Linked DNA regions of Prochlorococcus marinus str. MIT 9313. The protein of the gene in region 1 interacts with the protein of each later gene in a pairwise test. Links are inferred from orthologs where the notes say so. Each region holds a gene or a part of one and is shown on either strand. Other genes may lie near its edges. The genes, in order: eno and rpe.

Region 1 (3,165 bases):
CAACACCCAATCGCTGTAACGCCGATCACTGAAAAGCACCTGGATCAAGTGCTCCACATCCAGCTGACCATGTCGCCAACGGCGGGCGACATCCTGACCGACAAGCAACAAATCCCAAGCGTCATCACTGAATCGATCAGGATCACTTGTGAGACTTCCCTGGGCGGAAGCCGCTTGACTGGTCTCAGGATGCATAGGGTTCAGCTCGCGGCCTCACGAGAGGCCAATTGAATCAGCTCCACCTTGTAGCCATCGGGATCTTCCACAAAGGCAATCACGGTGCTGCCATGTTGCATAGGCCCGGGTTCTCGCACCACACGCCCGCCTCGCTTTGAGATGGCCAAGCAGGTGGATTGAATATCCTCCACGCCCAAGGCGATATGGCCATAGCCCTCTCCCAACTCGTAGTGATCTTGGTCCCAGTTGTGTGTGAGCTCCAGCACAGTGGTGTCACTCTCCTTGCCATAACCGACAAACGCCAAGGTGAAGCGACCTGAGGGGTAGTCCTTTCGCCGCAACAGATGCATGCCTAGAACCTCGGTGTAGAAGCGCAGAGAACGATCCAAATCCCCCACCCTCAGCATCGTGTGCAACATCCGCATCTCGAGCGATCCTGACCTTTAAGACTCAGTTCATTCTGCGTCGTTCTACGACTGACAACAGCCTCAGCATCAGTAAAAGGGCTAGGCGGTACACAGTCCGAGGGATGGCAAACCATAGGATCCACGCAACTTCAATTCGTCACAGGTGATCGATTCCCTCGACCTCGTCATTGACACCATCGTGGCCAGAGAGGTTCTGGACTCTCGCGGCAACCCCACAGTTGAAGCAGAAGTGTTGCTCGAAGCAGGTGCTATCGGTAGGGCCATCGTGCCCAGCGGAGCAAGCACCGGTGCCCATGAGGCGCATGAATTAAGAGATGGCGACAGCCGCTACCTGGGCAAAGGGGTGACTAAGGCTGTGAACCATATCGAGGATCGGATTGCCCCAGCGCTCTGTGGGATCTCTTCCCTAGATCAGGCCAGTGTTGATGGCACCATGCAAGAGCTTGATGGCAGCGACAACAAATCAAGCCTGGGCGCAAACGCGATCCTGGCCGTGAGCATGGCCACTGCCCGCGCGGCCGCCAATGGCTTGGGTTTGCCCCTCTACCGCTACCTGGGTGGCCCCATGGCCTCATTGCTGCCCGTACCGCTGATGAATGTGATCAACGGCGGTGCGCATGCTGCTAACAATCTCGATTTTCAGGAATTCATGCTGGTGCCCCATGGAGCAAGCAGCTTCCGAGAATCGCTGCGCATGGGCGCAGAAGTATTCCACACACTCAAGGGCCTGCTCAGTGCTCAGGGGCTCTCAACGGCAGTTGGAGATGAAGGCGGCTTTGCACCCAATCTGGCCAACAATGATGCAGCAGGAGATCTGCTCATTCAAGCAATCGAAAAAGCAGGCTATTCGCCAGGTAAGGATATTTCCTTGGCACTAGATGTAGCCAGCACAGAGTTCTATCAAGACGGCTGCTATGCCTTCGGGGGTGGTCGTTACACCAGTACCGAAATGGTCAATGAGCTCGAAAAACTTGTTGATCGCTACCCAATTATTTCGATCGAAGATGGACTAGCAGAAGATGATTGGCAAGGTTGGGCTCTACTCACAAAAAAATTGGGGAAGCGTATCCAACTGATAGGTGACGATATTTTTGTAACGAGTACTAAGCGCCTACAGCAGGGAATTGATCAAAACGTAGCCAATTCCATCCTGATTAAAGTGAATCAGATCGGCTCGCTAACGGAAACGCTTCAGGCCATTGATCTTGCTGGGCGCTCTGGTTACACCAGCGTAATCAGCCACCGCAGCGGCGAAACGGAAGACACCACAATTGCAGATCTTGCCGTTGCCACCCGTGCTGGGCAGATCAAAACGGGCTCCCTAAGTCGCAGTGAACGGGTAGCGAAATACAACCAACTGCTGCGAATCGAAGACGAACTCGGTAGCCAAGCGGTCTATGCCGGTGCCACAGGACAAGGGCCACGGGGGCGAAGCTAAGCAAAGGCCTCAAAGGGGCTGGACGGGGATCACTTTGGAAGACTTTCAGCGACTCTGACTCGACAGATGATCCATGCGCGACTCACGTCCCAGCTTGATCTGCAATTTGAACCAACCGAAGCCCACCGGGAGAGCCGCGACCAACGGCAAGACAGCCCAAATCGGCCGACTACTTGCCCCCAAAAGAGCAGCTGCAATACCTAGAGAGCCCAATAACACCGATTGACCAAGGGCCTTCTGAACGCTGATCATGCGCCGCAACTGTCGATCGGATTCACCCATCCGGATCTGCAATTGCAGATCTCCTTGTTCCAGTCGTTCAAGGCTTTCGTCCAGACGTCTTGGCAAGGCTGCCGCCCGGCTGCCAATAGCACCGACCTGACGTCCGAGCTCATTGAACAAATCGTTTGGACCAGAACCGCTTGAAGTCATCAGTGGCAGTAAATATGGCTTGGCTATAGCCATCAAACTAAAGCCTGAGTCGAGGCTTCGCCCCACACCTTCAAAGGTGGAGAGAGCACGCATCACAAAAATCAGCTCAACTGGCAGCCGAAAGGGTTGGCCATAAACCAACTCGTACAGATCTCCGGAAAGTTTCTCGATCACATTGGCGCTGAAGGGGGGCGTCAAAGCGTCTTGAAACATCACTCGCACCAACCGCCGCACAGGTCCAACGTCGATGCCATAAGCAATCAAACCCGCAGCCTGCAACTCCTCAACCAGGGCTGCCGCATCTCTAGCCGCCGCCGCACGAATCATCGAACCGAGCCGACGTCGTAAAGAATCGGAGAGCAGCCCCATCATGCCGAAGTCGTAGTAAATGAGAGCTCCATCAGGGGCCACGGCAAGGTTGCCTGGATGGGGATCGGCATGAAAAAAACCGAATCGCACGAGCTGCTGCAGATAACTGGCGGCTCCAAGCTCCGCTACGGCCGAGGGATCAATGCCGGCCTTCAATAAAGCATCAAGATCATTCACCTTGATGCCTGGCAAATAATCGAGACAAAGAACACGCCGGGTGCTGAGCTCCCAGACCACTGCAGGCACGCGAATACGAGAATCATCAAGAAACTGTTGACGAAACCGAGCTGCGTACTGAGCCTCTACACGAAAGTCGAGCTC
Region 2 (3,299 bases), 1.6 Mb from region 1 along the record:
CCCTAAAGATGCCAACAACATGACTGTTGCACAGGCCATGGAGGCTGCAAGTATTTATACCGATGCTGGTAACCGTAAAGAGGCAAGGCGTTTGAAGGTGCGTATCCAAGAAAAATTCACTTTCCCGATGTCCTGCCTGGTGTTTGGCCTGATTGGCAGCAGCCTTGGTGCAAAACCTAATTCTCGGACCAGCCGGACCCAGGGATTTGGCATCAGTCTCTTATTAATTCTTGCTTATTACACGCTTAGCTTCAGCTTCAGTTCTCTTGGAGTTACGGGCACTTTGACACCGATGTTGGCCGCGTGGATCCCTGTTTTTATCTCTTTGGCAGGTGGCGGTCTGTTGCTGCGTCAGGCCAGTCGTTGAACTGCAGCGGCAGAATAAGAGAGTTGTCGCAGGGACCTGGTGTTTGGAGTGACGTTGGCTGAGCTTTCCGCCTCGCTAGGGGATCCTGTTTTGGCTCTTGGTTTGGCTGCATTTGCCCTACTTCTGTTGGCCATACCAATCTCTTTTTGGATGGTTTCAGGAGGTAGCAATTCTGCTGTTGTGACACTTCTGGTGGCTCTTGCCAATTTGGTTCTTACCGCTCAATTGGTTTTGCGGTGGTGGCAGTCGGGTCACTTCCCGATCAGCAACCTTTATGAATCCCTCTGTTTTCTGGCCTGGGCTTGCACACTTGCGCAGCTATTGGTGGAGCGTTCCTTGTCTTCTCCGATTGTTTCAGCTGCTGCTACACCAATGGCTTTGCTTTGTGTGGCTTTTGCCAGCTTTGCATTACCAGAAACTCTTCAGGAGGCCTCTCCTCTAGTACCAGCTCTTCGCTCCAGTTGGCTTGTGATGCACGTGAGCGTGATTATGTGCAGTTACGCTGCCCTGCTTGTTGGTTCTTTCTTATCAATGGCGGTTCTATTTACTGATCGCCAGCAAACTTTGGAGCTACGCAGCAGTTCAATTGGAACAGGAGGCTTTCGTCAGGCAAAGCTAGCCACATCTTCTATGGATCAGAGTGATGGCCTGCGCCTGAGTTCAATCAACTTGAGCCGCACTGAACAATTGGACAGTCTTAGTTATCGCACGATTACGGTTGGCTTTTTGTTGCTCACGCTTGGCTTGATCAGTGGTGCCGTTTGGGCCAATGAGGCCTGGGGGAGCTGGTGGAGTTGGGATCCAAAGGAAACCTGGGCTCTAATTTGTTGGATGGTTTATGCGGCCTATCTGCATACACGTTTCAGTCGTGGGTGGAGCGGGAGACGTCCGGCTTTAGTTGCCGTGGCAGGCATCGTTGTGATCGTTGTTTGTTATATCGGTGTGAATCTGTTAGGGATTGGTTTGCACAGCTACGGCTGGTTCTTTGAAGCCTAATCTTGTGATATTGATCTGTTCTTATTAGCAACAATCCCCACAAGACTAATAGGCAATAGATGCAGTTATTGCTGCATCTATTACTTCAGACCACAACACCTTCAGGACGTTTGCTATTACGGATGCCTCGGATAGCTTCGGCGTAGTCGGGCTGATTGAACACGCCAGACCCGCTCACAATCGCATTGGCGCCAGCTTCGATCACTTTCCAGGCATTGTCGGCCTTGATACCTCCATCGACTTCGATCCAGGGATCGAGACCCTGTTCGTCGCAAATACGACGCAGCTCGCGGATCTTTTGCACTTGATTGTCGATGAAGCTTTGCCCACCAAAGCCTGGGTTGACGCTCATAATCAGGACTAGATCACATAGCTCCAGGCAGTACTCAAGGGTGTCCAGAGGTGTGCTTGGGTTGAGTACTGCACCTGCTTTCTTACCGAGATCCTTGATTTGCGCAAGGTTGCGGTGAAGGTGTGGACAGGCTTCAACCTGCACATAGATGTGATCTGCACCTGCTTTTGCGAAATCTCCTACATACCTTTCTGGTTCCACGATCATCAAGTGGACATCTAGGGGCTTACTGGTCACAGGCCTTAGTGCTTCAACGATCAGAGGACCAATCGTGATATTTGGCACGAATCGGCCGTCCATGACATCCACATGAATCCAGTCTGCGCCGGCTTGATCTACAGCCTGCACGTCTTCTCCTAGGCGGGAGAAATCGGCAGAGAGGATCGAGGGGGCGATTACCAGGGGCTTCGTGCTCATCGATCGGGGTTAGGGAGTGGGCGATTCTAGGAATCGGCTGTATGGGCATTCTCGTTGTTGCCGGCACTGATACAGTGAGCAGCGCTTTAGAGCCGAGAACCCCTGCGGCATCGGGTCCTTTCACATGATCAGCGTATAACGCTGACCCGTGAATTCAGTCCAGCCCTGCTCGTTTCTTTGGTCGTCACACCCATCCCCACCGCCGCATACCAGTGGATCGCACTCTTATTCAGGAAATTCTCGAGGTCGTTGAGCAAGCTGCCATTGCGTCGGCACATCTGACTGGTCTCGGCAAGAAAGACGAAGCCGATGCAGCAGCTGTTGAAGCCATGCGCAAGCGGATGGGGCAAATCCAAATGCAGGGTCGCATCGTCATCGGTGAGGGGGAGCGCGACGAAGCCCCGATGCTTTATATCGGCGAAGAGGTTGGCAGCGGCAGCGGCCCAGGCGTTGACTTTGCCGTCGATCCCTGCGAAGGCACCAATCTTTGCGCCAACAACCAGCGAGGTTCGATGGCTGTACTGGCCGCATCTGATCGCGGTGGCCTTTTCAATGCTCCTGACTTTTACATGAAAAAGTTAGCGGCCCCCCCGTCAGCGAAAGGCAAGGTGGACATTCGCAAATCTGCCACCGAGAACATCAACATCCTTAGCCAGTGTCTTGGGCTTGCCGTGAGTGAACTCACCATTGTCGTGATGGATCGAGCTCGTCACAAAGGCCTGATTTCTGAGATACGAGCCACTGGTGCACGTGTTCAACCCATCTCAGATGGAGATGTTCAAGCTGCCATTGCCTGTGGGTTTGCCGGCACCGGCACCCACTGTCTAATGGGCATCGGTGCTGCTCCTGAGGGTGTGATTTCAGCTGCCGCAATGCGTGCTCTCGGTGGTCACTTTCAGGGCCAGCTGGTGTATGACCCCGCCATTGCTCAAACCAGTGAATGGGCCGATTACACAAAGGAAGGCAACATTGCCCGCCTCAATGAGATGGGCATTACTGATGTTGACAAGATCTATGAAGCCGAAGAACTGGCTTCCGGCAAAAATGTTGTTTTTGCGGGTAGTGGGATCACTGATGGACTGTTGTTCCATGGAGTTAAGTTCGAGCCTGACTGCACACGCACTAGCAGCTTGGTGATCAGCACTCTTGACAACACAGCTCGGTTTA

The links.
Region 2: the proteins of eno (region 1) and rpe interact in binary tests that used the Escherichia coli proteins (3 or more experiments, as listed by UniProt). The link is inferred for Prochlorococcus marinus str. MIT 9313 from one-to-one orthologs.

Annotation. Positions count from the first base shown.
Region 1 is NC_005071.1:2,195,444-2,198,608, reverse strand. What follows is about bases 56-2,895. They hold eno (phosphopyruvate hydratase), read left to right. Parts: upstream 56-747; coding sequence 748-2,043; downstream 2,044-2,895. Other genes in these bases: AKG35_RS11090 (ABC1 kinase family protein), read right to left, coding at 2,089-2,895; gloA (lactoylglutathione lyase), read right to left, coding at 201-602; AKG35_RS11105 (ATP-dependent Clp protease ATP-binding subunit), read right to left, coding at 56-195. Outside these bases: more of AKG35_RS11105, read right to left, coding at 1-55; more of AKG35_RS11090, read right to left, coding at 2,896-3,165. UniProt on the Escherichia coli protein: Catalyzes the reversible conversion of 2-phosphoglycerate (2-PG) into phosphoenolpyruvate (PEP). It is essential for the degradation of carbohydrates via glycolysis.
Region 2 is NC_005071.1:622,511-625,809, reverse strand. Bases 291-3,264 are described here. They hold rpe (ribulose-phosphate 3-epimerase), read right to left. Parts: upstream 2,133-3,264; coding sequence 1,449-2,132; downstream 291-1,448. Other genes in these bases: glpX (class II fructose-bisphosphatase), read left to right, coding at 2,345-3,264; ccsB (c-type cytochrome biogenesis protein CcsB), read left to right, coding at 407-1,363; AKG35_RS03005 (LptF/LptG family permease), read left to right, coding at 291-367. In the rest of the region: more of AKG35_RS03005, read left to right, coding at 1-290; more of glpX, read left to right, coding at 3,265-3,299. UniProt on the Escherichia coli protein: Catalyzes the reversible epimerization of D-ribulose 5-phosphate to D-xylulose 5-phosphate.